One region of the Streptomyces sp. E11-3 genome, then DNA from elsewhere that is predicted to be linked to it. Evidence: predicted binding sites of a transcription regulator. Region 1 holds the regulator's gene; the other holds the start of a gene.
What was found. The regulator HrcA, encoded in region 1, represses chaperone genes, less so after heat shock. The targets are predictions, from matches to a motif close to TTNGCACTCNGNNNNNCNGAGTGCNAA.

Region 1 (11,323 bases):
CGCCAGCCGAGCGTGTCGGTCAGGACGCCGCCGAGCACCATGCCGACCGTGAAGCCGAGGGACATCAGGGTGCCGCTGATGCCCAGCGCCCGGTCGCGCTGCGGCCCTTCGGGGAAGGTGGTGGTCAGCAGGGACATACCGGTGGGCACGATGGCGGCCGCGCCGAGGCCCTGCAGGGCGCGCCCGGCGAGGAACGACGCCGGGTCCCAGGCGAAGGTGGCGAGCAGCGATGCCGCGCCGAAGAGCACCAGGCCCGACACGAAGAGCCTGCGGCGGCCGTACAGGTCGCCGATCCGGCCGAAGAGGAGCAGGAACCCACCGGACGGCAGGGCGAAGGCGGTGACCGCCCACTGGAGTGCGGAGTGGCTCATACCGAGGTCGCGGCCGAGCACGGGCAGCGCCACGTTCAGTACGGAGAAGTCCAGCGCGACCATGAACTGCGCGGCGCACAGCACGAACAGGACCAGCTTGGCGCGGGGACTCAGGTGAGGTGGCGCGGCGGCCCGGGTGGTGGGGGCATCGGTGGTGGGAGGAGCTTCGGTCGTCATGGTCCACAGCCTCCGGCGGCCGGAATATCCCTGGGGAGCCGCTACTTATGCTGGTGGTCACACCACCAGCCGGGGAGGGAGAGCCACGTGGCGGAGACCGCCGAGAGGTCTGTCGAGAGGTCTGACAGGAGATCTGACGAGAAGTCCGGCCAGGACAGTGCCGCGCGGAAGGCGCACCGCCTGCGCGAGCTGCGTGAGTTCCTGATGAGCCGTCGGGCGCGGGTCACCCCGGCCGAGGCGGGGCTCCCCGACGGCGGAGCCCGCCGCCGTACGCCGGGGCTGCGCCGCGAGGAGGTCGCGGTGCTCGCCGGAGTCGGCGCGTCCTGGTACCAGTGGCTGGAGCAGGGCCGGGATATCTCGGTGTCGCCGCAGGTACTGGACGCGGTCGCCCGGGTGCTGCGGATGAGCAGCGCCGAGCGGCGCCATCTGTACGTACTGGCCGGTCTCAACCCGCCCGTGCTGGAGGTCGCGGCGGCCGACCAGCAGATGTGCGACGGGCTGCGGCGGCTGATCGACACCTGGATGCCGTACCCGGCGCACATCATGGACGCGTACTGGAACTGCGTCATGTACAACGACGCGGCCGCGGCGGTGCTCGGGATGCGCCCGGACAGTCGGCAGAACTGTCTGCTCGCCTTCTTCACCGACGAGCTCTACCGGCAGCGTTCGCAGAGCTGGGAGGCGAACGCCCGGCAGGTGGTGGCGCAGTACCGCGCCGCCTGCTCCGAGCACCCGGACGACGAGGGCTTCGCGCGGGTCGTCGCGGAGGCGAGGGAGCTGAGCGCCGAGTTCGCCGAGCTGTGGGAGCGGCGGGACATCGCGCCGGGCGGGCTGCTGGCCAAGGAGCTTCAACACCCGCTGGTGGGGCTGCTGTTCTTCGAGTCGACGCAGTTGCGGATCCCGGCCCGGCCGGACCTGTCGATCGTGCTGCACACCCCGCAGCCGCACACCGACACGGCACGGAAGGTCGAGTGGCTCGCCTCGCCCGAGGGGCGGCGAGGCTCGCTGTACCCGGTGGCGGGGTGAGCACAGCCGTAAGCCGCACTCACCCCGCCGACGTGTCCCGCCGTCAGCCCAGTTCGGGCAGGCTCGGCGGGGACTTCGCCGGGTTCTCGGTCAGTACGGCCAGGGCCATGCGTACCGCCTCGTCGATCTGGGGGTCGCGCCCGGCCACATGGTCCTGGGGGGCCATCACGACCTCGACGTCCGGGTCGACGCCGTGGTTCTCGACGCCCCAGCCGTAACCCTCCAGCCAGATCGCGTACTTGGGCTGGGTGACCAGCGTGCCGTCGACCAGGCGGTAGCGGCTGTCGATGCCGACGACGCCGCCCCAGGTGCGGGTGCCGACGACCGGGCCGATGCCGAGCGCCTTGATGGCGGCGTTGACGATGTCGCCGTCGGAGCCGGAGAACTCGTTGGCGACCGCGACGACCGGGCCGCGCGGGGCGTCCGCCGGATAGCTGGAGGGCGTCATGCCGCGCGGCAGGTCCCAGCCGACGATCCGGCGGGCCAGCTTCTCGACGACCAGCTGCGAGGTGTGGCCGCCGCGGTTCTCTCGTACGTCGACGATCAGGCCTTCCTTGGCCACCTCGACCCGCAGGTCGCGGTGGATCTGGGCCCAGCCGGGCGCCTGCATGTCGGGGACGTGCAGATAGCCGAGGCGGCCGTCGGAGATCTGGTGGACGTAGGCGCGCCGGTCGGCGACCCAGGCGTGGTAGCGCAGCGGCTCCTCGTCGGCGAGCGGTACGACGACGGCGTGCCGGGGGTCGCCGCCGCCGGACGGCGAGATGGTCAGCTCGACCGGCTTCCCGGCTGCCCCGACCAGGAGCGGCCCGGGGCCGGTGACGGGGTCCACCGGGCGGCCGTCCACGGCGAGGATGGCGTCCCCGGCGCGGACCGCGACGCCGGGCGCGGCCAGCGGCGAGTGGGCGTGCGGGTCGGAGGTCTCGGAGGGCAGGATGCGGTCGAGCCGCCACAGGCCGTCCGGGTGCCGGGACAGGTCGGCGCCGAGCAGGCCCTGCCGGGTGCTGGCCGGGCCCGAGCCGCCGTAGGGGACCACGTAGGCGTGCGAGGTGCCCAGTTCGCCGTGTACCTCGTACAGCAGGTCCACCAGGTCGTCGTGGGTGGCGACCCGGTCGAGTACGGGCCGGTAGCGGTCCAGTACGCCGGTCCAGTCGATGCCGCCCATGTCCTGGCGCCAGAAGTGGTCCCGCATGATGCGGCCGTTCTCTTCGTACATCTGGCGCCATTCGGCGGCGGGTTCGACGATCTGCCGGATGCGGGAGAGGTCGACGGTGATGTTGCTGTCGCTGTCGTCGTCGCTCGGCGGGCGGCGGTCGCTGGGCACCACCTTGACCTTGCCGTCGGTGTGCAGCAGGACCCGCTTGCCGTCGCCGCTGACCGAGAAGTCGTCGGCGTCCGCGGCGATCTCCTCGACCCGCTGCTGGGCCAGGTCGTACCGTACGAGCACCGTCCTGGGGCCGGGGTCGTCCGGTGTGGCGCGGGAGACGCCGAGGGCGCCGCGCACCGGGTGGGTCAGCCACAGCAGGCCGTCCTTGGCGGCCCTGAGCGTGGTGTAGCGGGCGGCTTCGACGGGGAACGGCACGATGCGGTCGCCGAGTCCGTCGAGGTCGATCCGGGTGGCCGGGGTGTCGTCCTCACCCTCGGGGCCGCCCTTCTCCGCGGCTTCGAAGGGGCGGCCGTGGCGCTGCGGTCCGAACGGCGATGGCGTGGTGGCGGCCAGCGTTATCAGGTGCGGGCGGCTGCCGCCCACGAAGGCCAGGTCGAAGACGTGCTCGTCGTAGACCGGGTCGAAGGAGCGCGCCGACAGGAACGCGAGGTGCTTTCCGTCCAGCGTGAAGGCGGGCGAGAAGTCGCGGAAGCGCAGCGGGGTGGCCTCGGTGACGGACAGGTCGGCGGTGTTGGCCAGCTTGAGCTGGCGCAGCGGGTCGGGTCCTGGATGCGACCAGGCGAGCCAGGCGGAGTCCGGTGAGAAGACAAGGCCGGTGGCGTCGCCGTGCTCGCTGCGGTCGACTTCGCGTACGTCGCCTGACGCGCGTTCGACCAGCAGTACGCGGCCGTCGTGCGCGGCGACGGCGGCGCGGCTGCCGTCCGGGGCGACGGCCAGGGACAGGACGCGGCCGAGCTGTCCGGCGCCGACCCGGCGTACGGATGCGCCGGGTGCGACGCCCGTGGCGGGGGCGAACTCGAGGGCGTCGTCGCCGTCGGCGTCCGTCACCCACACCACGTGTTCGTCGCCGTCGACGCGGAAGGTGCGCGGCAGCCGGGCGCGTACGCCGGGTTCGGCGGCGAGTACCCGGGCCGGGCCCTCGCGGTGGGTGACCCAGTGGATGCCGCCGCGTACGGAGACCGCGCTGCCGCGTCCGGTGTGGTCCATCGCGGCGGCCGAGAGGTGGCGCTCGGGCCGTACGGGGTGCGGCTGGAGGTCGGTGCGCTGACCGCCGAGGCGGATGTCGAGGCGGCGGGGCTCGGTGCCGTCGAGGTCGTCCAGGAGCCAGAGTCCACCGGCGGAGGCGTACACCACGCGGGTTCCGTCGGTGGCGGCGTGCCGGGCGTAGAAGCCGTCGGTGGGGGTGTGGCGGCGCAGGTCCGTGCCGTCGGGAAGGGACGAGTAGACGGCGCCGGTGCCCTCGTGGTCGGAGAGGAACGCGATGCGCTCCCCCACCCACATCGGGTATTCGATGTTCCCGTCGACGTCTGCGTGGACCCGTGTGAACTCCCCGTCGGGGCCGCCGATCCAGAGCTTGCCCGCGGTGCCGCCGCGGTAGCGCTTCCAGAAGGCCGCCTCGCGCCCCATGGTGGCCGAAAGCAGCAGGATCTGCCCTTCGGGTCCGTGGGCCACGTCGCCTACCGGGCCGTACGGGAGTGTGGCCGCGGGCCCTCCGTCCAGCGGGACCGCGCGGGCCCAGCTGCGGCGCAGTGAGGCCTGGCCGTGGGTGCTGATGGCTAGCACCTCGCCGCCGGGGGTCCAGCCGCGTACGGCGGTCTTCCAACTTCCCCAGTGGGTCAGCCGCTTGGCGGGGCCGCCGTCGATGGGCGCGAGATGGACCTCGGGGGCGCCGTCGCGGGTCGACGTCCAGGCGACCCGGGTGCCGTCCGGGGAGATCCTCGGATGGTTCACGGGGGTGTTGTCGGCGCTGACGCGCCAGGCCCGGCCGCCGCCCAGGGGCGCGATCCAGACGTCGTCTTCGGCGGTGAAGGCGATCAAGTCGCCCTGGACATGCGGAAACCGGAGGTAGGCAGGGTGCGTCACAAGGTCACCCTAGGCAGCCGGGCCGGGCTGCGGCCAGTGGTTCGATCGCTTCGCGCGTCGCCCTGCGATCACTTCGCATGTCGGCCCGCTATCGCTTCGCGCGTCGCCTGCGGTCCGGCGCCGGGCGGCCCAGGGGCTCACCGTCACTTGCCGGGTGCGCAGTCGCAGGTGGGCGGCGGGTCGGCGGTCACCGTCACGGTGACCGTGGGCCTGGCCGGGTCGTCGGGCGGCTCGGTGGCATCCGGTGGGCTGGTCGGGGTCGGCTCGTAGGTGACCGGCGGAGTCCTGGGCGGCTCGGTGGTCGCCGCGCAGTTGCCGAGCATGTTGGCCTCGAAGACGACTCTGTTGTCGACCTTGGCGGTCAGGTCGCCCCGTACGCACCGGCCGTCGAGCTCCTCCGTCACCTTGCCGGTGATCGTGATGTCCTTGTCGTCCATGGTCTTGCCCTGGCAGTCGACGGTGGCCACGCTCCGTACGCTCGGTGACGGAGTGGGATCCCCCGTGTTGGGGGTGGTCTTACCGCCCTCCCCGAGCGTCGCCGAACAGCTGAGCCACTGCACGTCGATGTTCTTCTGCTCCAGCGCCTTGGTCCCGACCTGGTCGGTGGTGATCGCGACCGCGGTGGCGGACATCGTGCTCCCGACGGGTTCGCACGCGGTCACGGCCACGACGGCGGCGGTCACCGCCCCGGCCGCGTACAGGCCACGGCGGCGGCTGGGTACGCGCCTGACGTGACGCCACATTGCCCGCATACGGGGCAGAATCCCACCGGGGGCGGTGGAGCGGTACCCCTATTGTCGCCAGATCTTCTCGCGCCGGACGGGGTTACGCCCAGCGGCCGGTGCGGCCCAGCAGGAGGGCCGTCGCGGCCGTGCCCGCGGTGGAGGTGCGCAGCACGCTGCGGCCCAGCCGGTACGGCCTGGCACCCGCCTCGGCGAAGAGGGCCAACTCCTCGGGGGACACGCCCCCTTCGGGGCCGACGACCAGCACGATGTCGCCGGAGGTGGGGAGTTCGGCGGTGGCCAGGGGCTCGCTGGCGCAGTCGCGGTCCTCGTGCAGGACGGCGGCGAGGTCGGCCTTGGCCAGAAGTGCCGCAACCTGTTTGGTCGTTGCCGCGTCCGCGACGTCCGGGAAGCGCACCCGGCGCGACTGCTTGCCCGACTCGCGGGCGGTGGCCCGCCACTTGCCGAGCGCCTTCAGACCGCGGTCGCCCTTCCACTGGGTGATACAGCGGGACGCCGACCACGGCACGATCACGTCGACGCCGGTCTCCGTCATGGTCTCGACGGCGAGTTCACCGCGGTCGCCCTTGGGGAGTGCCTGGATGACGGTGATCCGCGGGGTGGGTTCGGGCTCTTCCTCGATGCCGGTCAGGTCCGTCACGACGAGCCGGTCCTTGCCCTCGGCGGCCTTCACCACGCCCTCGGTCCAGCGGCCCCGGCCGTCGGTGAGTACGACATTTTCGCCGGCGCGCAGCCGCTTCACGGAGACGGCGTGCCGCCCCTCGGGTCCCTCCAGGACGTACTCGGGCCCGCCCGGTACCTCGTCCACCACGAACACCGGCGCCGTCATGACGCGCTCCCCTCGATCAACGCGGCCTTGGCCGCCGTGAGTTCGGCCGCCAGCACCTCGACCAGCTGCCCGGCCGGGAGTTCGCGGGCCATCCGGTGGCCCTGCCCGGCCCACAGCGCCATGCCCTGCGCGTCGCCCGTCCTGGCCGCGGCCTTACGCAGCGGGCTGGTCAGATGGTGCACCTGGGGGTACGCGGCCGGGGCGTACGGGCCGTGTTCGCGCAGGAAGCGGTTGACCAGGCCGCGGGCCGGGCGGCCGGTGAAGGCGCGGGTGAGTTCGGTGCGGACGAACAGCGGGTTGGTCAGGGCCTGTTTGTGCAGGGCGTGGGCACCGGACTCCGGGCAGGCCAGGAACGCGGTGCCGAGCTGGGCCGCGTCGGCGCCCGCCGCGAGGGCCGCGGCGATCTGGGCGCCGCGCATCAGACCACCGGTCGCGATGATCGGCAGCTGTACGGTCTCGCGTACCTGCGCGATCAGGGACAGCAGTCCGATGCCGCTGCCGTCGGAGGCCGGGGTGTCCCGGTGGCTGCCCTGGTGGCCGCCCGCCTCGATGCCCTGCACGCACACCGCGTCGGCGCCCGCCCACTGCGCGGCGGCTGCCTCTTCGGGTGTGGTGACCGTGACGACGGTGAGTGTCCCGACGCGTGCGAAGGCTTCCAGCGCGTCGCGGGTCGGGCAGCCGAAGGTGAACGAGACGACCGGTACGGGGTCGTCGATGAGGATCGCGAGTTTGGCGTCGTAGCCGTCGTCGAGCCCGCCGCAGGCGTATTCGCCGAGCGGGGTCTCGTACCAGGCGGACTCGCCCGCGAGCTGGTTCGCGTAGACCTCGACGGCGGCCGGGTCGGCGTACTCGGACTGCGGCAGGAAGAGGTTGACGCCGAAGGGCCTGGCGGTCAGCCCGCGCAGTTGTTTGATCTCCTGGTACATGCCGTCGGCCGTCTTGTACCCGGCCGCGAGGAAGCCGAGGCCACCGGCCTCGCACACCGCACCGACCAGCGGCGGGGCGGAGGCGCCGCCCGCCATGGGGGCCTGCACGATCGGGTACCGGCAGAGATCGGTCAGTGCGGAGGACATGTCAGCATCGTGTCACGTCCCCCACACAGCACCGAATCGAACATTCCGCTAGGGCCTCAGCGCCCGTTGAAGGCGTCCTTCAACCGCGAGAACAGCCCCTGCTGGCCCGGCTGACTGTGCTGCCCCGGGGGACAACCCCCGGGCCCCCGGCCGCAGCCGCGCCTATCTCCCGTTGAAGGCGTCCTTCAACCGCGAGAACAGCCCTTGCTGGCCCGGCTGACTGTGCTGCCCCGGGGGACAACCCCCGGAGCCCCGGCCGCAGCCGCGCCTATCTCCCGTTGAAGGCGTCCTTCAAGCGCGAGAACAGCCCTTGCTGGCCCGGCTGGAACTGCCCAGTCGGACGCTCTTCGCCTCGCAGGGCCGCCAGTTCGCGCAGCAGGCGTTCCTGCTCGGGGTCGAGCTTCGACGGGGTGAGGACCTCGACGTGGACGATGAGGTCGCCTCGTCCGCCGCCGCGCAGGTGCGTGACACCCCGCCCGTGCAGCGGGACCGACTGCCCCGACTGGGTGCCGGGCCTGATGTCGATCTCCTCCATGCCGTCCAGGGTCTCCAGCGGCACCTTGGTGCCGAGGGACGCGGCCGTCATCGGGATGGTGACCGTGCAGTGCAGGTCGTCGCCGCGCCGCTGGAAGACCGGGTGCGGCAGCTCGTGGATCTCGACGTAGAGGTCACCGGCGGGGCCGCCACCGGGCCCGACCTCGCCCTCGCCCGCCAGCTGGATCCGGGTGCCGTTGTCCACACCGGCCGGGATCTTCACCGTCAGGGTGCGCCGCGAGCGCACCCGTCCGTCGCCCGCGCACTCCGGGCACGGCGTCGGCACCACAGTGCCGAAGCCCTGGCACTGGGGGCACGGCCGCGAGGTCATGACCTGGCCCAGGAAGGACCGGGTGACCTGCGAGACCTCACCGCGGCCGCGGCACATGTCACAGGTCTGCGCCGAGGTCCCGGGCGCCGCGCCCTCACCGGAGCAGGTCGAGCACACGATCGCGGTGTCGACCTGGATGTCCTTGGTGGTGCCGAAGGCCGCCTCGTCCAGCTCGATCTCGAGCCGGATCATCGCGTCCTGGCCACGGCGGGTACGCGAGCGCGGCCCGCGCTGGGACGACGCGCCGAAGAACGCGTCCATGATGTCGGAGAAGTTGCCGAAGCCACCGGCCCCGAAACCGCCCGCGCCACCGCCGCCGCCAGACTGCGACAGGGGGTCGCCCCCGAGGTCGTAGACCTGCTTCTTCTGCGGGTCCGACAGCACCTCGTAGGCGGCGTTGATCTCCTTGAAGCGCTCCTGCGTCTTGGGATCGGGATTGACGTCCGGGTGCAGCTCGCGGGCGAGCCTCCGGAAAGCCTTCTTGATCTCGTCCTGGGAAGCGTCGCGGCGCACGCCGAGTACGGCGTAATAGTCCGTGGCCACTTACGACTCCGCCAGGATCTGTCCGACGTAACGTGCCACTGCGCGTACTGCTCCCATCGTTCCGGGGTAATCCATGCGGGTCGGTCCGACCACGCCGAGCTTGGCGACTGCCTCGCCGCCCGAACCGTAGCCGACCGACACGACGGACGTGGAGTTGAGGCCCTCGTGGGCATTCTCATGCCCGATTCGTACGGTCATGCCCGAGTCCTTGGCCTCGCCGAGCAACTTGAGGAGCACGACCTGCTCCTCAAGCGCCTCAAGCACCGGCCGGATCACGAGCGGGAAGTCGTGCCCGAAGCGGGTCAGGTTGGAGGTGCCGCCGATGACCAGCCGCTCCTCGGTCTCCTCGACCAGGGTCTCCAGGAGAGTGGAGAGCACGGTCGAGACCGTGCCCCGGTCCTCCGTTTCGAAGGACTCGGGCAGGTCCTGCACCAGTTGCGGTACGTCGGTGAAACGGCGCCCCGCGACCCGGCTGTTGAGCCGGGCCCGCAGATCGGCGAGCGAGGTCTCGCCGAACGGAGCGGGGCAGTCCACATGCCGCTGCTCGACCCGGCCGGTGTCGGTGATCAGTACCAGCATCAACCGAGCGGGCGCGAGCGCGAGCAGTTCGACATGGCGGACCGTCGAGCGGGTCAGCGAGGGGTACTGCACCACGGCGACCTGCCGGGTCAGCTGCGCGAGCAGCCGGACCGTACGGGCCACGACGTCGTCCAGGTCGACCGCGTGGTCCAGGAAGCTCTGGATGGCGCGGCGCTCGGGCGCGGACATCGGCTTGACGTCCGCGAGCTTGTCGACGAAGAGCCGGTACCCCTTGTCCGTCGGAATCCGCCCGGCGCTGGTGTGCGGCTGGGCGATGAAGCCCTCCTCCTCCAGCGCGGCCATGTCGTTGCGTACGGTCGCGGGCGAGACACCGAGGTGGTGCCGCTGCGTGAGCGCCTTGGAGCCGACCGGCTCCTCGGTGCCGACATAGTCCTGGACGATGGCGCGCAGCACCTCGAGCCTTCGTTCACTGAGCATCCGCGCACACCTCCAGCTGTCTTCCCCGCGGCCCCGGTCGCCGCTGCGGCTTTCCCCCTGGCACTCACCGCAGGCGAGTGCCAAGATTCCCGCAGCCAGTGTACGGCCGGTGGGTACGACCCCGGCAAGGGCGGTCGGTCCGGCGCCGTGCCGCCCCGCGCGCCTGGGGTTAGCGTCTCCCCATGGGGTTGACTTGGGAAGAGCCGGACTGGGAGCAACTGTCCCCTTCGGTGGCCCGACGGCGGCTGCCGATCTGGGACTGCACGGTCGGCCTTGTCGCGGGTGACAGGGCGGCCTTGGTGATTGACGCGGGGTCCACGCTGCGCGAGGGCGCCGAGGTGAGAGCGCAGGCCCAGCGGCTGCTCGGCGGCGAGCGCCGGGTCACCCACCTCGCCCTCACCCACCCGCACTTCGACCACGTACTGGGCGCGGCGGCCTTCGCGGGCGTGGAGGTGTACGGCGCGGTGGGTCTGGACGCGGTCTTCGCCAGGGGCCGCGACGACCTCCTCGCGGACGCGGTACGTCATGGGGCGGACCGGCCCGCGGTGGCCGAGGCGGTGGACCTCCTGGTGCACCCGCACCACCTGGTCTGCGCCGAGTGGACCCTCGACCTGGGCGGTGTGCGGGTACTCCTGGCGAACGTCGGCCCCGGTCACACCGGCCACGACCTGGTGGTCCTGGTCCAGGGCGCCGGCTCCGCCGCCCCGGAGATCGTCTTCTGCGGCGATCTGGTCGAGGAGTCGGGTCCGCCGCAGGCCGGGCGCGATGCGATGCCGACGCAGTGGCCGCACGCCCTGGACCGGCTCCTGGAACTGGGCGGTGAGGACGCGGCGTACGTACCCGGCCATGGATCTGTGGTGGATGCGGCGTTTGTCCACGCGCAGCGCGAGGAGCTGGCGGCCCGCTTCGGCGTGTCGTGAGCGCCTGACCCGCGATTCTTCCTATCGTCGGCCGGATGCGCAGCTACCACCCCGATCTGACCCCGCCCTGGAAGAAGCGGCAGGCCGTCCCGGAGATCCCGGCCGACCGGGACCTGGTCGTCGAGGAGGCGACCACCGGTTTCTGCGGCGCGGTGATCCGCTGCGAGGCGGGCACGGTCACCCTGGAGGACCGCTTCGGCAAGCACCGGGTCTTCCCGCTCGACCCGCGCGGCTTCCTCCTGGACGGTCAGGTGGTCACCCTGGTCCGCCCCTCGGCCGCCGCGCCGGTACGCCCCACCCGCACCGCGTCCGGTTCGGTCGCGGTGCCCGGCGCGCGGGCCCGGGTCGCCCGTGTGGGGCGGATCTATGTGGAGGGCCGCCATGACGCGGAGCTGGTGGAGCGGGTCTGGGGCGACGACCTACGGGTCGAGGGCGTCGTCGTCGAGTACCTCTCGGGCATCGACGACCTGCCCGCGATCGTCGCGGAGTTCGCGCCCGGGCCCGACGCGCGA
Region 2 (19,794 bases), on a different contig from region 1:
GGGCGAGGTCCTCACGGGTGTGCGGACCCACCGTGAGCACGGCACCACCACGCTGGTCGCCTCCACCGTCACCGGTGACATGGACTTCCTCGCACAGCGGGCCGGGTTTCTGTCCGAGCTGGCCGAGCAGGGTGACATCGCCGGGATTCATTTCGAGGGGCCGTTCATCGCGCCCTGCCGGAAGGGTGCGCATAGTGAGGAACTGCTGCGTGACCCTGATCCGGCCGAGGTCAGGAAGCTGATCGACGCCGCGCGCGGCACCGCCAAAATGGTGACGCTGGCTACTGAGCTGCCTGGCGGTGTCGACTCCGTGCGGCTGCTGGTCGAGCATGGCGTGATCGCCGCCGTTGGGCACACTGACGCCACGTACGAGCAGACCGTCGAGGCGATTGACGCGGGTGCCACCGTTGCCACGCATCTGTACAACGCCATGCCGGGCCTCGGGCACCGTGCCCCGGGGCCGATCGCGGCCCTCCTGGAGGACGAGCGGGTCACCGTCGAGCTGATCAACGACGGCACCCATCTGCACCCGGCCGCCCTGGAACTCGCCTTCCACCGCGCGGGCTCCGAGCGCGTCGCCTTCATCACCGACGCGATGGACGCGGCCGGGTTCGGAGACGGCCGGTACATGCTCGGCCCGCTGGAGGTCGAGGTGAAGGACAGTGTGGCGCGGCTCGTCGACGGCGGCTCCATCGCGGGCTCCACACTCACCCTGGACCGCGCCTTCAAGCGCGCCGTGACGGTGGATGAGTTGCCTGTTGAGGACGTCGTTCGCGCGATCTCGGCCAACCCGGCGAAGCTGCTCGGGATGTACGACACGGTCGGCTCGCTGGAGGCGGGCAAGGACGCCGACCTGGTGGTCCTGGACGCGGCGTTCGACCTCAAGGGCGTGATGCGCAAGGGTGAATGGGTGGTGGAGCCCCAAGTGGGGTGATTTGCCCGTACGTTGTCGGGGGGGATGGTGTGTAGGCGGTTGGCTCCGGAGTCTGGGCCAACCGCCTTCTGTTTGGCATGATCAGGCCCGCACGCGCGTTCCTCACGCACTTCATGTACTTCACGTTCTTCCGGGGGTGGCACCCGTGATCCTCACGGTCACGCTCAACACTGCCCTCGATGTCACCTACCGGGTCCCCCGACTGACTCCGCACGCCTCGCACCGCGTCCGTGAGGTCACCGAACGCCCTGGCGGCAAGGGCCTGAACGTGGCGCGGGTGTTGGCCGCGCTCGGGCACGAGGTCACGGTCACCGGGTTCGCGGGCGGCGACACCGGGGCGACCGTACGGCATCTGCTGGCGCGGGACGCCGCGACGGGGCCCGGGTTGCTCACCGACGCGCTGGTGCCCGTGTCAGGTGCGACGCGGCGCACCATCGCCGTGGTCGACGCCGCGTCCGGTGACACCACCCAGCTCAACGAGCCGGGGCCCTTCGTCACCTCCGACGAATGGGCCACCTTCCGCACCCGGTACGCGGAACTGCTCGGCTCCGCGCGGGCCGTGGCGCTGTGCGGCAGCCTGCCGCCGGGGGTGCCGGTGGGGGCGTACGCCCACCTCATACGCGCCGCCCGCACCGCGCGCGTGCCCGTCCTGCTCGACACCAGTGGGGAGCCGCTGCGGCGGGGGATCGCCGCGCGGCCCGACATCGTCAAGCCGAACGCCGCGGAGCTGGCCGAACTGACCGGCTCCCAGGAGCCCCTGCGCGCCACCCGCGACGCGCGGGGGCGGGGCGCCCACGCCGTGGTCGCCTCACTCGGTCCCGAGGGGCTGCTCGCGGTCACCCCTGAGGGCGGCTGGCGGGCCGCACCGCCCGCGCCCGTGTCCGGCAATCCGACGGGAGCGGGGGACTCCGTGGTCGCGGGGCTGCTGGCCGGTCTGGTCGCGGGTGAGCCGTGGCCACGGCGGTTGGCGCGAGCGGTCGCGCTGTCGGCGGCGACGGTGCGGGCGCCGGTGGCGGGGGAGTTCGACAGCGGGGCGTACGAGGGGGTGTTGGCACAGATCATGGTGACTGGGGGTGTCACCACCGCATGACCAGCCCTCTGACGCGAAATGACCTTTCTGGAAGTTGACATGACCAGATATGATCATGTGCATGTCTCTTTCGAAGCCTCGATTCCGCAGGACTGTCCAGCTCGCAGGCACTGCCCTGGGAGCCCTCATTCTGACAGTGGCGACGTCGAGTTCCGCCCAGGCCTACCCCACGCGAGCAGAATGCTCGACCACCGGTGCCTGGGGGTACGTCTATGCGGATTGGTATGGCGCTGATACCCGGATCGACTTCAGCATGACCTTCGCGGACACGAAGGCCGATGGGCACCACGCCAGAGCCCGACTCATCACCAAAGATGTCAACGGCGTGAGGAAGAACTGGGCGTGGCACAAGGATACGAACGGTGCCAATAACGGCGGCGTCAATTACAACTCCTACGCCATCAACAGCTCGGGTATCTTCGACTGGGGCATACAGGTAGCTAGGTATGAAGGAAACACCTACCTGAACTCGTGCACAGATTGGGCCATCGGCTGACCTGAAGGACTGAGGGGCGTCATGGTTTCTCTACGACCGTGCCGCCCCTCACCCATTGCTCGGTCGCGCCCCCTTCCCGAAAGGCCTCGCCGACCGGGCTCAAAGACGGCCTCAAGCATCGGCGGGCTGAGATCCAGAGGAGCAGCATGCCGATCGTCCGCACTGGTGAACTCGTCGCGGAGGCCCAGGAGAAGGGCCACGGGCTCGCCGCCTTCAACGTCATCACGCTGGAGCACGCCGAGGCCATCGCCGCCGGTGCCGAGCGGGCGGGCGCGCCCGCCGTGCTGCAGATCTCCGAGAACGCCGTGAAGTTCCACGGCGGCAGGCTCGGCGCGATCACCGCTGCCACCGCCGCCGTCGCCCGCGCCTCGTCCGCCCGCCTCGGGCTCCACCTGGACCACGTCGAGTCGGTCGAACTGCTGCGGGCCGCGCACCCCGAGGGGTTCAGCTCGGTGATGTTCGACGCCTCGAAGCTGAGCTACGGCGACAACGTCAAGGCGACGGCGGACGCGGTCCGCTGGGGCCACGAGCGCGGCATCTGGATCGAGGCCGAGCTGGGCAAGGTGGGCGGTAAGGAGGGCGAACCGCCGCTGGACGCGCACGCGCCCGGCGTCCGTACGGAACCGGCCGAGGCCGCCGCGTACGCCGCCGCGACCGGGGTGGACGCGCTGGCCGTCGCGGTCGGCTCCTCACACGCGATGACGGAGCGCACGGCGGCCCTGGACCACGCGTTGATCGCCCGGCTGCGGGATGCTGTGCCGGTCCCGCTGGTGCTGCACGGCTCAAGCGGCGTACCGGACGCGGAGATACGGCGTGCCGTCGCCTCCGGCATGGTGAAGGTCAACGTGGGCACGGCCCTCAACACGGCGTTCACCGCCGCGGTACGCGCCTTCGTCGAGGCCCACCCGTCGACCGTCGACCCCCGGAAGTACCTCGCCCCGGCGCGTGAGGCGATGGCCGGGACGGTGGCGCATTTCCTGGGGCTGACCAGCTCCCGGGCCTAGCGCCAGCCCTTTTCGAGTGACAGCTGGTCGAGGTTGACCTCGCAGGCGTTGCCGGTCTCGCAGGAGATCTTGATGATGTTGGTGCCCTTGGTGAGAAGGACGTTGGACCAGGTGTTGGTCCAGCCCCGCTCCCATTCGCCTTCCTTGGCCTTGGCGAAGTTCTCCATGTTCAGCGGCCGGTCGTGCGCCTTGCCGTTGACCGTGAGCGTGGTGTTGGCGTCCTTGCCCGGCACGCCGTAGGTCACGTTCAGCGTGTACTTGCCGTTCTTCGGGATGTCGTTGACCGTCCAGGTCGCCGACGCGCCAGGCGTGTTGAGGCCCGCCACATACGTGCCACCGGTGGCCTTCGCGCCGTCGACGTCCGACGCCGTGACGGCGCCGCCCGCCAGGGTCAGGGAGTTCGCGTCGGACTGAGGCAGCTCCACCTCGTCCTCAGGATCCTTCGCGTCCTTCGACGGCTCGTCGGACGGCTTCGCCGTGTCCGCCGGGCCCTGGGTCTGCTTCTGCTCGTCCTTGCCCGCCTGGTCGTCCTTTTCGCCCGAGTCCCCGTTGATGACCGCGACACCGATGCCGATGACCACGGCGGCGACCACGGCCAGCGCGCCGATCAGCAGCATCTTGGTGTTGGGGCCGCGGCCCCGGCCGCCGCCGCCCTGGGCGGGCTGCTGCGGCGGAGTGGCGGGAGGGCCACCCGGGAACGTCTCCGGCGCGGCGTAGTGCGCCTGGTTGTACGAGGGGGCCTGCTGCTGGCCTGGGATCTGGGGGGCGTGCGCGGGTGCCTGTGGGGGCTGGCCGTACTGGCGCTCGCCGACCGTGCGGACCTGGTTGTAGGAGCGGCCGCCGCCCGGGTAGCCATAGCCGCCGCCACCGCTCGGTGGGGTGGCACCGGCGGCCTGGCCGTCGGCGTACAGGTAGCCGAACGGGTCGTCGTCCTCGGGCTTGCTCGCGCCGTTGTCGCCGGGCGTCATGCCAACCGCTCCTCTTACAGGTCGAGTGTCAGGCGAGCCTACCCGCTCTGAGTGACACTTCACGGGGCTGTTACCGGCATGACATCGCTGACCTGCGACTATCCCGCGCGCCTGTGCTGCTTCGCACGAGATCGTTTCTCTACGTACATCCTTTGGTCAGCTGACTGCAGTACTTCCTCCGCCGACATCCCGCAGTGTGCCCATCCGATGCCGAAGCTGGCCCCGACCCGGACCGCCCTGCCGTCCACCCGGATCGGCGGGATGATCGCGTTCCGCAGGCGTACGGCCAGGTCCTGGGCGTCCGCGCGGCCGAGTCCGTCGGCCAGGACGACGAACTCGTCGCCGCCGAGCCGGGCGACCGTGTCGCCGTCCCGGACCACGTTGGTCAGTCGGCGCGCGACCTCGATGAGTACGGCGTCGCCCGTGTGGTGCCCGAAGCGGTCGTTGATCGACTTGAAGCCGTCGAGGTCGCAGAAGAGTACGGCCAGGCCCTTGGTGCCGTCGTCGGTGTCCCCTTCGGGCGCGACGGTGTGTACGTGGTGGTCGAACGCCTCGTCGTAGGTGCCCGACCCGAGGCCGGAGCCGAAGGGGTGGGAGCCCGTGTCGTAGCCGTTCGTGTCGTAGCCGTGGGCGGGGTAGGCGTGGGTGTCGTACGCGGTGACGTCGTAGCCGGCCGCCAGGGGAGCGCCGCCGTACGCCGCGTCCAGGGTGTCCACCGCGCTGGGCTGCACGGACTGCGGGCGGCGGCACAGGCGGGCGCCGAGCCGGGCGCGGAGTTCGGCGTTGTTCGGCAGGCCGGTGAGCGAGTCGTGCGAGGCGCGGTGCGCGAGCTGCAGCTCGCGGCGCTTGCGCTCCTCGATGTCCTCGACGTGGGTGAGCAGGAAGCGCGGCCCGTCGGCGGCGTCGGCGACCACGGAGTTCCGCATCGAGACCCAGAGGTAGGTGCCGTCCCGCCGCCCCAGTCTCAGCTCGGCCCGCCCGCCCTCGGCGGACGTACGGAGGAGGGTGCCTATGTCCTCGGGGTGGACGAGGTCGGAGAAGGAATAGCGGCGCATCGCGGACGCCGGGCGGCCGAGCAGGCGGCACAGGGCGTCGTTGGTGCGCAGGATCCGGCCGTGCTGGTCGCCGCCCATCTCGGCGATGGCCATGCCGGACGGCGCGTACTCGAAGGCCTGCCGGAAGGATTCCTCACTGGCCCGCAGCGCCTGCTGTTCCCGTTCGAGTCTGACCAACGCGCGTTGCATGTTTGCCCGCAAGCGAGCGTTACTGATTGCAATGGCGGCCTGGAACGCGTACATCTGGAGCGCCTCGCGGCCCCAGGCGCCCGGCAGGCGGCCGTTGCGCGGCCGGTCCACGGCGATGACGCCCAGAAGCTCGCCGCCGGCCGAGCTCGCCGCGTACATCGGCGCGAACAACCGGTCCGACGGATGCCACTCGTCCTCGAACCGCGGCTCGGGTCCCTCGGTGTACCACTGCGGTACGTCGTCGTCGTCGAGTACCCAGCCCTCGGTGTGCGGAATGAAGCGGAGGTCGCCCCACGCCTCGCCCATGCTCAGACGGCGCTCCCAGGAGGCACGGGAGCCCACGCGGCCGGTGATGAGCGCCTCGGCAGCGGCGTTACCTGCGAAGGCGGCGACGACGAGGTCGCCGTCGGGGCGTACGAGATTGACACACGCCAGCTCATAGCCGAGGCCGTTCACGATGCCGTCGGCGACCGTCTGCAGCGTGTCTGCCAGGCTTCGCGCCGTGTTCAGGTCGGCGACCACCTGATGCAGCTGCCGCAGGGTCGCAAGACGGACGTAAGGCTCCGACTCGGTCTCCATGCTTCGCTCTCCCCGAGACCTCGACAGCAACTCCAGGATTCGCAGTGTCCTCAGTGTCTGTTGGCTCCCACGTGGCCTCAGCCACTGAATCACAGCGAGCAGCTCACCCGGTACACAGGGTCAACGAAATATGAGTCCTGTGACTCAAGTCACAGGAAGGGGTGAAGGGGTGGGGAGTGAGTGCGGGGCGCCTCTGTACGTTTTCTGAACGCAAACTCAGTGGTATGTGAAGGTGGCGTGCGAGTGGGGTGGGAGCGGCGCGCGGAGGCGCCGCGTGCTCGGGCTGTGGTCCTAGGACCGGGCTCCGCCCAGGGCCCGATGCGGGGTCGGGTCCGGCGCGGCTAGCGTTTCCGGCGTGCTGAAGACTCCTGCCGTCCCACGCGTCCCCCACCCCTCAGAGCAGCCCGCTGTGCATCCTGATGGGGTGAGCAACGACGACTTCCGCGCCGCCATGTCCCGGCTGGCCGCAGGCGTGGTGCTGGTGACCGCGCGCGAGGCAGCACTGGCCGACGACGGGCCGGCGGGGGAGGACGTGGGTATGACGGCGACCGCCTTCGTGTCCGTCTCGCTCGATCCGCCGCTGGTCATGGTCAGTCTGCGGGAGGGCTCCCGGATGGACGACCTGCTCGCCGAGCAGCCGCTGTGGGGGGTTTCGGTGCTCGCCGAGAGCCAGCGGCACATCGCGGGGCGGTTCGCGATGAAGGGGCGGATCAGCGACCGGCTGCTCTTCGCGGACATCCCGTACGCCCGTGGGGAGGTGTCCGGGTCGCCGCTGGTGGGCGGTGCGCTGGCGACCCTGGAGTGCCGTACGGAGCAGATCGTGCGGGCGGGGGACCACACGCTGGTGATCGGGCGGGTGCTGAGCGCGTCGCTGCCGAGTGCGGAGGGCGGGCCGTTGATGTACTTCCGGGGCCGGTACCGGCAGTTGGGCTGACTTCCGGCTGCCGGGCCGACCGGGAGGGGTTCGGTCCCGTCACCATCGGTCCCGTCACCATCGGTTCCGTCACCAATCGCGGCCGGAGCGGCCCCGCTTCGTCTCGCTGCGGGCCTTCTTCTGGCGCAGCCGCCGCTCGTTGATGCCCCGGGGGATCCTCGTCGCGCGCCGCGGCTTCGGTGGCGGCGCGGTCGCCTCGGCCAGCAGCGAGGCCAGGCGGGTGGCCGCCATCTCGCGGTTGCGCCACTGCGAGCGGTGCTCGGATGCGCGGACCGCGATCACTCCGCCGATCAGCTTGGGCGCGAGCCGCTCCAGGGCGCGCTGCTTCCACACCTCGGGCAGCGACGAGGTGTTCGCCAGGTCGAAGCGGAGCTCCACCTGCGAGTCGCTGGTGTTCACATGCTGCCCGCCGGGCCCGGACGACCTGGAGAAACGCCAGACGAGCTCGGCCTCCGGCAGGGAGACCGAACCGCGGATGACATAGGGACCAGGCATGCGCACCATGATTCCGTGCGCCCCCGGCCCCCGTCACCCCGTTTTCGGCCCGGCGGCCGTGATTCTCAGCTCAGGATCACGCTGCGGGACAGGTTCCGCGGGCGGTCCGGGTCGTAGCCCTTCGCCTCGGCCAGCGCCACCGCGAGGCGTTGCGCGCGGATCAGGTCGGCCAGCGGGTCCGCGTCCTGGCGGGCGACCAGATGGCCGCCGACGCGGTCCACGTCACCGGCGAGCCCCTCGGGCAGCGTGCCGAACATCCATGCCACCCGGCCGGGACCCGTGATGGAGATCGGGCCGTGCCGGTACTCCATCGCGGGGTACGCCTCGGTCCAGGCCCCCGCCGCCTCGCGCATCTTCAGCCCGGCCTCGAGCGCGAGCCCGTACGTCCAGCCACGGCCCAGGAACGTCCACTGCTCGGCGCCGAGTACGGCTTCGGGCAGTGGCTCGGTGACCGCGAGCTCCGCGTCGACGGCGGCCTCGGCGATCGACTTCACACCTGGTACGCCGTCCCCGAGCCCGGCTCGCAGGAAGGCCAGGGCCGTGGTCGCGAAGCGCGTCTGGACCACCGACTCCTCGTCCGCGAAGTCGAGCACCGCCACCTGGTCCGCCGCGTCCATCACGGGGGTCTTGGGGTCGGCGGTCAGCGCCACCGTCGCGGTGGTGCCGCGCAGGTCGCCGAGCAGGGACAGCACCTCGGTCGTCGTACCGGAGCGGGTGATCGCCACCACCCGGTCGTACGGGCGGCCCACCGGGAACTCCGACGAGGCGAAGGCGTCCGTCTCGCCCTGGCCCGCGGCCTCGCGCAGCGCGGCGTACGCGATCGCCATGAACCAGGACGTGCCGCAGCCGGTGACGGCGACCCGCTCGCCCGGTCGCGGCAGCCCGTCGAAGTCGGCGGCGGCCTTGGCCGCTCGGCGCCAGCAGGTGGGCTGGGTGGCTATTTCGGCTGCGGTACGGGACATGCGCGGCGGCTCCTCGAACGGGCGGTGCGGCAGGACGAGATGTGCATAGCAGCCGTGGCGACCGAGGGGCAACGGTGCGAGTGGTGTAGACCTCCAGGCAGAGGTGGTGTAGACCTCCCTGTGAACAACAGGAAAACTCGCAGTTCATACAATCAGGACGTCACGGGGGGACCGACTGAAACAGATGAGAGTAGGAAAAGCTGTGCACCGGCGGACAACAGGGCTGATCGCGGCGGTAGTCGCACTGGGCATGACGGCCACGCTGGCCGGCTGCGGCAGTACCGGTTCTGATGAGGTGACCCTCAAACTCGTGGCCGCCGACTACGGCGACAGCGCGGACAACAGCTCCAAGAAGTACTGGGACGACCTGGTCGAGGAGTTCGAGAGCAAGAACTCCGGCATCAAGGTCGAGGTCACCGTGCTGCCCTGGACCGACGTCGACGCCAAGGTCGCCGAGATGGCCGAGAAGGGCGAGGCGCCCGACATGGCGCAGATCGGCGCCTACGCCGATCACGCCGCCAAGGACCGCCTGTACACCGCCGACGAACTGCTCTCCATCTCCGTGCAGTCCGACTTCCTCTCCCCGCTCACCGCCGCGGGCGAGGTCAAGCGGGTCCAGTACGGCATCCCGTTCGCCTCGTCGACCCGGCTGCTCTTCTACAACAAGGAGCTGTTCAAGGCCGCCGACGTCGAGCCGCCGACGACCTGGAACGAGCTCGCGGCCGCCGCCCAGTCCCTGAAGGACACCGGGGTGAAGACGCCGTTCGCGCTGCCGCTCGGCCCGGAGGAGGCGCAGGCCGAGACCATGCAGTGGCTGCTGAGCGGTGGCTCCGGCTACACCGACCAGATCGGTACGTACACGCTGGACTCGCCGCAGAACATCGACACCTTCAGGTGGCTGAAGAGCGAGCTGGTCGCCAAGGACCTGACCGGCCCGGTCCCGCCTCAGAAGCTCAACCGGCAGAAGGCCTTCGACGCCTTCGCGCGTGGCGAGGTCGGCATGCTCAACGGCCACCCCACGCTGATGAAGCAGGCCGAGAAGGGCGGCGTGAAGTACGGCATGGTGCCGCTGCCCGGCGTCAACGGCAAGGCCAAGGCCACCATGGGCGTGGCGGACTGGATGATGGCCTTCAAGGCGAACGGCCACCGCGACGAGATCGGCACCTTCCTCGACTTCGTCTACAGCGAGGAGAAGGTCCTGGACTTCTCCGCCCGCTACGACATCCTGCCGGTCACCAGTTCCGCGGCCGAGGCGCTGGCTGCCGATCCGAAGCACAAGGCGCTGCGCGCGTTCCTGGAGGAGCTGCCGACGTCGGAGCTTTACCCGGTGGGCAAGACGTCCTGGGCGAAGGTGAGCGCGGACATCAAGAAGAGGATCGGCGCGACGGTCGAGCGGGGCGGCGACCCGGTGACGACCCTCAAGGAGATGCAGAACGCGGCGGTGGCGGCGGACAACAGCGCGGGCTAGGCGGGGCTGTCAGTGGGCGCGGCTACGGTTTGGGTATGACGGAACAGACCGGTCCCTCCGAACGCTCCGGTCCCTCCGAACGCTCCGGTCCCTCCGAACGCTCCGGCTCCTCCGGTCTCTGCGAGCGCGATGCCGCCGTGCTCGCGGTGGAGCGGCAGAGCTGGCCGGGGGCCGGGGCCAAGGAGCGCGCCATCAGGGAGCGGCTCGGCATCTCGCCCACCCGCTACTACCAGTTGCTCGGCGCGCTCATAGACGACCCGCGTGCCCAGGCCCACGACCCGGTGACGGTGAACCGGCTGCGGCGGCTGCGGGACGCGCGGCGGGCTCGGCGCTGATTGGTCCCGGCGTTGATTGGTCCCGGCGTTGATCGGTCCCGGCGGCGCGGCCCGCCGACGCCCCGCATATGCGTCCGTACGCGGGGCGTGCGCCCGGCCGTAGCTGGATAGGGTCGGGGCATGGGCAGCCAACCGCACTCCCGTTCGTCCGACCCCGCGTCTGACCTGCCGACGCCCGTGACCGCCGCCGGGCGCGAGGGGCTCGCCGCGCTCCTCGACCGGCCCCGGCGTGCCGTCGTGGCTCTCGACTTCGACGGTACTCTCGCCGAGATCGTCTCCGACCCGGAGCAGGCGCGGGCCCACCCCGACGCCGTCCCCGCGCTGGCCGAGCTGGCGCCGAAGCTCGGCTCGGTCGCGGTGCTGACCGGGCGTCCGGCCGGGGTCGCCGTACGGTACGGCGGCTTCGCGGGGGTGCCGGGGCTTGAGCACCTGGTGGTGCTCGGGCACTACGGCGCCGAGCGCTGGGACGCGGTGTCCGGGCAGGTGCAGGCGCCCGAGCCGCACCCCGGAGTCGCGGCGGTCCGCGCGGAGCTGCCGGGCTTCCTGGACGAGCTGGGCGAGTGGCGGGGCACCTGGATCGAGGAGAAGGGGCGGGCGGTCGCCGTCCACACCCGGCGTGCGGCGGATCCCTCCGCGGCCTTCGAAGCCCTGCGCGGTCCGCTCGGTGAGCTGGCCGAGCGGCACGGGCTTGTCGTCGAGCCGGGCCGCTTCGTACTGGAGCTGCGTCCGCCGGGCGTCGACAAGGGCGCGGCGCTCACCTCCTACCTCCGCGAGGTGTCCGCGGAGGCGGTCCTCTACGCCGGGGACGACCTCGGCGACCTGGCGGCGTTCGCGGCGGTCGAGAAGTTGCGGGGGGAGGGGGTGGCGGGGCTCCTGGTGTGCAGCGGCAGCCAGGAGGTGCCGGAGCTGGCGGACCGGGCGGACGTGGTGGTCGACGGCCCGTCGGGTGTGGTGGCGCTGCTGGGCGCGCTGGCGTCGCGGTTGCCGTAACAGACGGAAGATTCCCCAATCCCGCCCCTTCCCGAAACTGGGGGCAAGCCCCCAGACCCCCTTTGGCCTCAAACGCCGGCCGGGCTGAATTTCTGACCTCAGCCGCGTAGCTCCGTCAGCTGATCCAAGAACCACTGCGCGGGCGGCAGCGAAGTCGCCGCCGCGGCCAACCGCTTCGTGCGCTCCGCCCGCTCCGCGGACGGCATCACCAGCGCCGAGTGCAGCGCCGCCGCCGTACCGGACACATCGAACGGGTTCACCACCACCGCGTCATCGCCCAGCTCCTCGAACGCCCCCGCCTCCCGCGACAGCACCAGCGCACACCCCTCGTCCGAGACGACCGGCACCTCCTTGGCGACCAGGTTCATGCCGTCCCTGATGGGGTTGACCAGCGCCACGTCGGCCAGCCGGTACGCCGCGAGCGACCGCGCGAAGTCGTCCTTGACGTGCAGGACGACGGGGGTCCAACCAGGCGTCCCGAACGTCTCGTTGATCTCGGAGGCGACCCGCGAGACCTCCGCCGTGTACGCGCGGTAGATCTCCAGGTCCTGCCGGGACGGATAGGCGAAGGCGAGGTGCACCACCCGCTCCCGCCACTCGGGGTGCGATTCGAGCAGCAGCCGGTACGCCTGCAGACCGCGCAGGATGTTCTTGGACAGCTCGGTGCGGTCGACCCGGACGATGGTCTTGCGGACGTCACCGGAGGGACCGGTGCCGATCTGCGAGCGCAGGCCGACGAGCCGCTCCTCGACATCGTCCCGCCGCGACCGCTCCCGCAGAAAGTCGGCGTCGGCGCCCAGGCCGTGCACCCCGATCCGCGTAGCGCCCAGCGCGTCCGGGCCGAGCACCCCCGAAACGCACCCCACGAACGCGTCCGCCCAGCGCCGGGTCAGAAACGCGAGGCGGTCCGCCCCGAGCATCCCCCGCAGCAGCTGCGCGGCGATGTCGTCCGGCAGCATCCGGAAGTAGTCGAGCGGCGCCCACGGGGTGTGCGAGAAGTGCCCGATCCGCAGATCCGCGCGCAGCTCGCGGAGCATCCCCGGCACCAGGGCCAGGTGGTAGTCCTGCACGAGCACGGCCGCGTCCGGCGCCGCCTCCGCGGCCAGCGCCTCGGCGAAGGCGCGGTTGTAGGCCTCGTACGCGGCCCACTGGCGCCGGAACTCCGAGCCGAAGGCGGGCTCCAGCGGCGTCTGGTAGAGGAGGTGGTGGACGAACCACAGGACCGAGTTGGCGATGCCGTTGTACGCGTCGGCGTGCACCTCGGCGTCGATCGCGAGCATGCGCACGCCCGCCTCACCGACTCCGCGCCGTACCGCCTCCCGGTCCCCGTCGGTCAGCGCCGCGCAGACCCACAGCGCGTCCGTGTCGGGGCCGATCGCGGAGAGCCCGGAGACCAGCCCACCGCCGCCGCGCTTTGCGTCGAGCGTGCCGTCGTCGCGTACGGCGTACGAGACCGGTCCGCGGTTGGAGGCGACGAGGACCTGGGCGTGGTGCCGTGCGTGGTGCTCGGAAGACATGCGCCCTACCTAGCCCGTGGCGTAATGGTTCAAACGTGCGGAAGGCCGAAGCTGGAAGGCCGACGCACTCGGACGTGTCACGCTACGCGCCGGGTCGTGTACTCGACGATGTCCTCCATGGGCGGGCGCTCCTCCGTGTCCACCGAGTGGGTCAGCGGCTCGAACCCGTCCGCGCCCCGCTCGAACTGCGTCAGCCTGGGGCGTACGAGATGTCCGCGGGCCAGCCGCAGCTGCGCGGTCCGGTAGATCGCCGCGGCCATCCGGCCGAGCGCCCGCCCGTCCTGGTGCCGGTGCTTGCGCACCCCGATATCCACCTGGGCCAGCGCGTCAAGACCCACCGTGTGCAGCGCGTCCACCAGCAGCCCGAGCTCCACGCCGTACCCGACGGGGAACGGCAGCCGCTCAAGCAGCGAGCGGCGGGCCGCGTACTCGCCGCCCAGTGGCTGCACGAAACCGGCGAGGAGTGGCCAGTGGAGGTTGAGCAGCGGCCGTGCCACCAACTCGGTCACCCGGCCGCCCTGGCCGGTCGCCTCGCCGAGCGGACGGTCGTACATGCCCTTCACGAACTGCACATCGGGCTCGGTGAGCAGCGGTCCGACGATCCCGGTGACGAAGTCCGCGGAGAACTCGCGCAGGTCCGCGTCGATGAAGCAGACGATGTCGCCGCTGGTCACCAGGAGCGAGCGCCACAGCACCTCGCCCTTGCCGGGCAGCGCGGGTATTCGGGGCAGAATCGTGTCCCGGTGCACCACGCGGGCGCCCGCGGCGGCGGCCACCGCGGCCGTACGGTCGCTCGACCCGGAGTCGACCACGACGAGCTCGTCGACGAGCGGGACGGCGCGCGTCATCAGCTCGCGCCGGATCGTGGCGACGATCTCGCCGACCGTCTCCTCCTCGTCGAGCGCGGGCAGGACGACACTGACCCGGTTGCCGTGTCGTGCCTTGGCAGCCAGCAGTTCATCGAGCGAGCGGTCGGACACGGACCAGGAACGCCTGGTCAGCCAGCGCTCCACCTCATCGAGCACGTTCGAGGTCCCCCTGGAAGTGAGGTGTACGTGGGGTATGCATGTGATCCATCTCGCGGTTCGGACGACTATCTCAAGTGTCAGGGCCTTCGGTTACAGTCTTGAACAACGCGGATGACCGTCGCATGTCGGGGGCCGTCCAGCGCACAACTTCATACCGCTCATCCAGAGGGGCAGAGGGATACGGCCCGTTGAAGCCCCGGCAACCCTCCAGTCAGTGCTCGTGTGTCGCGAAGCGAGGCTCCTGACTAGGGAAGGTGCCAAATCCGTCTTACGGCGAAGTGCGTCGTAAGGAAGATGAGGAGAAAGGGCCTCGCCTCCATGGCTGTGCAATCTGTCGAAGCAACCACTGCCGACACCACTGGCACCCCCGCCGCGACCGTCTCGCTCGGTCCCGCCGCCGCCCTCTCCTGTCGCGAATGCGGCGAGCGTTTCGCGCTCGGCCCGATCTTCGCCTGTGAGCTGTGTTTCGGCCCGCTCGAAGTCGCGTACGACCTGCCGACCGGTGACCCCGAAAGCCTGCGCAAGCAGATCGAGGCGGGTCCGAACAGCATCTGGCGCTATGCGCCGCTGCTGCCCGTCCCGGCCGACGTCGCCGAGAAGCAGAATCTGAACCCCGGCTTCACCAAGCTGGTCAAGGCCGACAACCTCGCCCGTGAACTGGGTGTCACCGGCGGCCTGTTCATCAAGGACGACTCCGGCAACCCGACCCACTCCTTCAAGGACCGGGTCGTGGCGATCGCCGTCGAGGCCGCCCGCGCCTTCGGCTTCACCACCCTGTCCTGCTCCTCGACCGGCAACCTCGCGGGCGCCGTCGGCGCCGCCGCCGCCCGCTCCGGCTTCCGTTCCTGCGTGTTCATCCCGCACGACCTGGAGCAGGGCAAGGTCGTCATGGCCGCGGTGTACGGCGGCGAACTGGTCGGCATCGAGGGCAACTACGACGACGTCAACCGCTTCTGCTCGGAGCTCATCGGCGACCCGCTGGGCGAGGGCTGGGGCTTCGTCAACGTCAATCTGCGCCCGTACTACGGCGAGGGCTCCAAGACCCTGGCGTACGAGATCTGCGAGCAGCTCGGCTGGCAGCTGCCCGACCAGATCGTCATCCCGATCGCCTCCGGATCCCAGCTCACGAAGATCGACAAGGGCCTGCAGGAGCTCATCAAGCTGGGCCTGGTCGAGGACAAGCCGTACAAGATCTTCGGCGCCCAGGCCGAGGGCTGCTCGCCGGTCTCGGCCGCCTTCAAGGCCGGGCACGACGTCGTACGGCCGCAGAAGCCGAACACCATCGCCAAGTCGCTCGCCATCGGCAACCCGGCCGACGGCCCGTACGTGCTGGACATCGCGCGGCGCACCGGCGGCGCGGTCGAGGACGTCAACGACGAGCAGGTCGTCGACGCGATCAAGCTGCTCGCGCAGACCGAGGGCATCTTCGCGGAGACCGCGGGCGGGGTGACCGTCGGCGTGACGAAGAAGCTGATCGAGGCCGGCGTGCTCGACCCGGCGCTGAGCACGGTCGTACTGAACACCGGTGACGGCCTCAAGACGCTGGACGCGGTGGCTCCGACGACCGGTCCGACCGCGACGATCCGCCCGAGCCTGGACGCGTTCCGCGACGCCGGGCTGGCCCGCTGAGCGGCTCGCCGACCGCCGGCACCGCCGACCCCCCGAATTCCGAAAGGCTGAACACCCCATGAGCGTCAAGGTCCGCATCCCCACCATCCTGCGTACGTACACGGGCGGCGAGTCCGAGGTCTCGGCCGAGGGCGCGACCCTCGCCGAGGTCATCGCCGACCTGGAGAAGAAGCACGTCGGCATCGGCGCCCGCGTCCTGGACGACACGGGCAAGCTGCGCCGCTTTGTGAACGTGTACGTGAACGACGACGACGTGCGCTTCGAGCAGGGCCTTGAGACGGCCACGCCGGACGGCGCCGGCGTCTCCATCATCCCGGCCGTCGCGGGCGGCTGACCCGCCGCCGGTCCGAACCGACAGAATCACCCCCTCCGCAAGAAGCGGAGGGGGTGATTCTGCATGGTTGAGCGCGGTACAGTTGGGAATACTGCTCCGCTTTGCGCGATGAGTGTGCCGAGAGCATATGAGAAGTGCCCGGCATGCCGATAAGAAGCAGCCAAAGTGACGCCGCCATTTGTACCTTGCGTTCCTTTTGCCTGGCCCGACTTGCCCCGACTGTGTCGAATTCTCCAGGTATTTCCGATCAGGCGTGCCCAGATTTCTCGTCCGATTGACCTGTTGCAGAGGGCAGTTGGGCAGATACATTCAGCCGCGGTCGACGCGTTCCGGCGCACACCCCCACCTGTTCTGGGGAGTGAGGTCTGACCCGGATTCGCGAAGTGCGGATCCGCGCAAGGGCCAGTAATAGGGGAGTTAGGCATGGCTCAGGGCACCGTCAAGTGGTTCAACGCGGAGAAGGGGTACGGCTTCATCGCGGTCGACGGTGGTGCGGATGTTTTCGTCCACTACAGCGCGATCCAGATGGACGGGTACCGCACCCTGGAAGAGGGTCAGCGAGTCGAATTCGAGATCTCGCAGGGCCAGAAGGGTCCGCAGGCGGACATGGTCAAGCTCGCCGTCTGATCTCGGCGCGATCGACCACCGACGCACTCACACACGAGAGGTCCGTACTCCTGACGGGGTACGGGCCTCTCGTGCGTCCTGGCGAGCGCGCCTGGACCGCGCCCGGTATCTGCTGTAGTCGCTTGCACTCGCAGGGGTCGAGTGCTAATCATTGGCGTTAGCACTCTCCCAGTGAGAGTGACAGAAGGACTGGGTCGGCGAGGCCCGCTGGCCGGGTGGGGCAAGGAACCACGCAGGCACGCAGGTCGTCCGTCGCGGGCGCCGCACAGTCCATCGACCATCCACCCCAGTCCGGGAGGACCACTTCACATGGCAAAGATCATCGCGTTCGACGAGGAGGCACGGCGCGGTCTCGAGCGCGGGATGAACCAGCTCGCCGACGCCGTCAAGGTCACCCTTGGCCCCAAGGGCCGCAACGTCGTCCTCGAGAAGAAGTGGGGCGCCCCCACGATCACCAACGATGGTGTTTCCATCGCCAAGGAGATCGAGCTCGAGGACCCGTACGAGAAGATCGGCGCCGAGCTGGTCAAGGAGGTCGCGAAGAAGACGGACGACGTCGCCGGTGACGGCACGACGACCGCGACCGTCCTGGCCCAGGCCCTGGTCCGCGAGGGCCTGCGCAACGTCGCCGCCGGCGCCAACCCGATGGCCCTCAAGCGCGGCATCGAGAAGGCCGTCGAGGCCGTCTCGGGCGCCCTGCTCGAGCAGGCCAAGGACGTGGAGACCAAGGAGCAGATCGCTTCGACCGCCTCCATCTCCGCCGCCGACACCCAGATCGGCGAGCTCATCGCCGAGGCCATGGACAAGGTCGGCAAGGAAGGCGTCATCACCGTCGAGGAGTCCCAGACCTTCGGTCTGGAGCTGGAGCTCACCGAGGGTATGCGCTTCGACAAGGGCTACATCTCGGCGTACTTCGCCACCGACATGGAGCGTATGGAGGCCGTCCTCGACGACCCGTACATCCTGATCGCGAACTCCAAGATCGGCAACGTGAAGGACCTCCTTCCGCTGCTCGAGAAGGTCATGCAGTCCGGCAAGGCGCTGCTGATCATCGCCGAGGACCTTGAGGGCGAGGCCCTGTCGACCCTGGTCGTCAACAAGATCCGCGGCACCTTCAAGTCCGTCGCCGTCAAGGCCCCGGGCTTCGGCGACCGCCGCAAGGCGATGCTGAACGACATCGCCATCCTCACCGGCGGCGAGGTCATCTCCGAGGAGGTCGGCCTCAAGCTCGAGAACGCCACCATCGACCTGCTGGGCCGCGCCCGCAAGGTCGTCATCACCAAGGACGAGACCACCATCGTCGACGGTGCCGGTGACAGCGAGCAGGTCAACGGCCGGGTCAACCAGATCCGCGCCGAGATCGAGAACAGCGACTCGGACTACGACCGCGAGAAGCTCCAGGAGCGCCTGGCGAAGCTGGCCGGCGGCGTGGCCGTCATCAAGGCCGGTGCCGCCACCGAGGTCGAGCTCAAGGAGCGCAAGCACCGCATCGAGGACGCCGTTCGCAACGCGAAGGCGGCCGTCGAGGAGGGCATCGTCGCCGGCGGTGGCGTGGCCCTGCTGCAGGCCTCCTCGGTCTTCGAGAAGCTGGAGCTCGAGGGTGACGAGGCGACCGGCGCCAACGCCGTGAAGCTCGCCCTGGAGGCCCCGCTCAAGCAGATCGCCGTCAACGGCGGCCTTGAGGGCGGCGTCGTCGTGGAGAAGGTGCGCAACCTGGCCGTCGGCCACGGTCTGAACGCCGCCACGGGCGAGTACGTCGACATGATCGCCGAGGGCATCCTGGACCCGGCGAAGGTCACGCGTTCCGCGCTGCAGAACGCCGCGTCCATCGCCGCGCTCTTCCTCACCACCGAGGCCGTCATCGCCGACAAGCCGGAGAAGGCCGCCCCCGGCGGCGCTCCGGGCGGCATGCCGGGCGGTGACATGGACTTCTGATCCCTCGCGGATCAACTGTCCTACGCCGTACGCGGTTAGCGGTACGCAGGGGCGGTGCTCTCCCTCGGGAGGGTGCCGCCCCTGTCGCGTGCCCGGGCCCTCCTCTGTGGCGTTTCTCTCGACTGGTCGGCCAGGGCCTGTTGTGGCGGCTGAGGGGTGTTTTGCACGGCTAAAGTCCCGTACGTGAACACGCTCGACACCGTGATCGTCAACATCAACGATTACTTCTGGACCTATCTGCTCATCCCCCTCGTGGTCGGTGCGGGGCTGTACTTCACCTTCCGCTCCCAAGGCGCGCAGTTCCGGATGTTCCCCGAGATGCTGCGCGTGATGCGGGACAAGCCGACCCCCGGCGCCGACGGACGTAAGCCGATCTCGTCCTTCGGCGCCTTCACCATCTCCGCGGCCGCCCGCGTCGGCACCGGCAACATCGCCGGTGTGGCCACCGCGATCACCGTCGGCGGGGCCGGTGCGGTGTTCTGGATGTGGATGATGGCGCTCATCGGCGCCGCGTCGGCGTTCGTCGAGTCGACCCTCGCGCAGCTCTACAAGGTGCGCGGCGCGGACGGCTCGTTCCGCGGCGGGCCCGCGTACTACATGCGGTACGGGCTCCGGCGGCCCTGGCTGGGCGTGCTGTTCGCGGTCACCATCACGGCGACCTTCGGCTTCGTCTTCAACGCGGTGCAGTCCAACACCATCGTCGCGGTGGCCTCGGGGTCGCTCTCGGGCGGCGACGCGGACTGGTTCCCGGCCGCCGTGGGCCTGACGCTGATGGTGCTGCTCGGCGCGGTGATCTTCGGCGGCGTACGGCGGATCGCCACGGTCACCAGCTGGCTGGTGCCGATCATGGCCGTGGTCTACCTGCTGCTCGGCGCCGCCGTCGTCCTGCTGAACATCGGTGACGTACCGCGCGTGTTCACCGACATCGTGGGCGGCGCCTTCGGGCTCCGCGAGGTCACCGGCGGCGCGATCGGCGCGGCGATCCAGCAGGGCATCAGGCGCGGCATGTTCTCCAACGAGGCGGGCCTGGGCTCCGCGCCGAACGCCGGTGCCACCGCCGACGTCACACACCCGGTCAAGCAGGGCCTGGTCCAGTCGCTCGGCGTCTTCTTCGACACGATGCTGGTCTGCACGATGACCGCGTTCATCATCCTGACCACCAACCCGGCGCTGTCCGGGCGGCAGGGCGCCGACCTCACCCAGAACGCGCTCTCGGACACCCTGG

Region 2: groL (chaperonin GroEL) is a predicted target of HrcA. The motif match lies at 16,792-16,818, and genes of this name have one in related genera.

The regions. Positions count from the first base shown of each region.
Region 1 covers NZ_JAZGRL010000002.1:2,003,798-2,015,120, forward strand. Annotated here, with positions in the region: gene U9R90_RS28215 (MFS transporter) at 1-548, opposite strand, end outside; gene U9R90_RS28220 (helix-turn-helix transcriptional regulator) at 729-1,574, shown strand; gene U9R90_RS28225 (S41 family peptidase) at 1,618-4,821, opposite strand; gene U9R90_RS28230 (hypothetical protein) at 4,965-5,573, opposite strand; gene U9R90_RS28235 (16S rRNA (uracil(1498)-N(3))-methyltransferase) at 5,647-6,393, opposite strand; gene U9R90_RS28240 (nitronate monooxygenase) at 6,390-7,466, opposite strand; gene dnaJ (molecular chaperone DnaJ) at 7,735-8,874, opposite strand; gene hrcA (heat-inducible transcriptional repressor HrcA) at 8,875-9,891, opposite strand; gene U9R90_RS28255 (MBL fold metallo-hydrolase) at 10,074-10,811, shown strand; gene U9R90_RS28260 (DUF3097 domain-containing protein) at 10,847-11,323, shown strand, end outside.
Region 2 covers NZ_JAZGRL010000003.1:127,086-146,879, forward strand. Annotated here, with positions in the region: gene nagA (N-acetylglucosamine-6-phosphate deacetylase) at 1-934, shown strand, start outside; gene U9R90_RS30150 (1-phosphofructokinase family hexose kinase) at 1,080-2,024, shown strand; gene U9R90_RS30155 (hypothetical protein) at 2,086-2,520, shown strand; gene U9R90_RS30160 (class II fructose-bisphosphate aldolase) at 2,667-3,524, shown strand; gene U9R90_RS30165 (carbohydrate-binding protein) at 3,521-4,492, opposite strand; gene cdgB (diguanylate cyclase CdgB) at 4,591-6,315, opposite strand; gene U9R90_RS30175 (flavin reductase family protein) at 6,671-7,249, shown strand; gene arfB (alternative ribosome rescue aminoacyl-tRNA hydrolase ArfB) at 7,319-7,753, opposite strand; gene U9R90_RS30185 (SIS domain-containing protein) at 7,810-8,706, opposite strand; gene U9R90_RS30190 (ABC transporter substrate-binding protein) at 8,909-10,174, shown strand; gene U9R90_RS30195 (DUF3263 domain-containing protein) at 10,210-10,509, shown strand; gene otsB (trehalose-phosphatase) at 10,630-11,499, shown strand; gene U9R90_RS30205 (trehalose-6-phosphate synthase) at 11,598-13,016, opposite strand; gene U9R90_RS30210 (glucosyl-3-phosphoglycerate synthase) at 13,094-14,041, opposite strand; SAM riboswitch class I at 14,200-14,345, shown strand; gene thrC (threonine synthase) at 14,363-15,673, shown strand; gene U9R90_RS30220 (MoaD/ThiS family protein) at 15,732-16,007, shown strand; gene U9R90_RS30225 (cold-shock protein) at 16,431-16,634, shown strand; gene groL (chaperonin GroEL) at 16,944-18,569, shown strand; gene U9R90_RS30235 (alanine/glycine:cation symporter family protein) at 18,753-19,794, shown strand, end outside.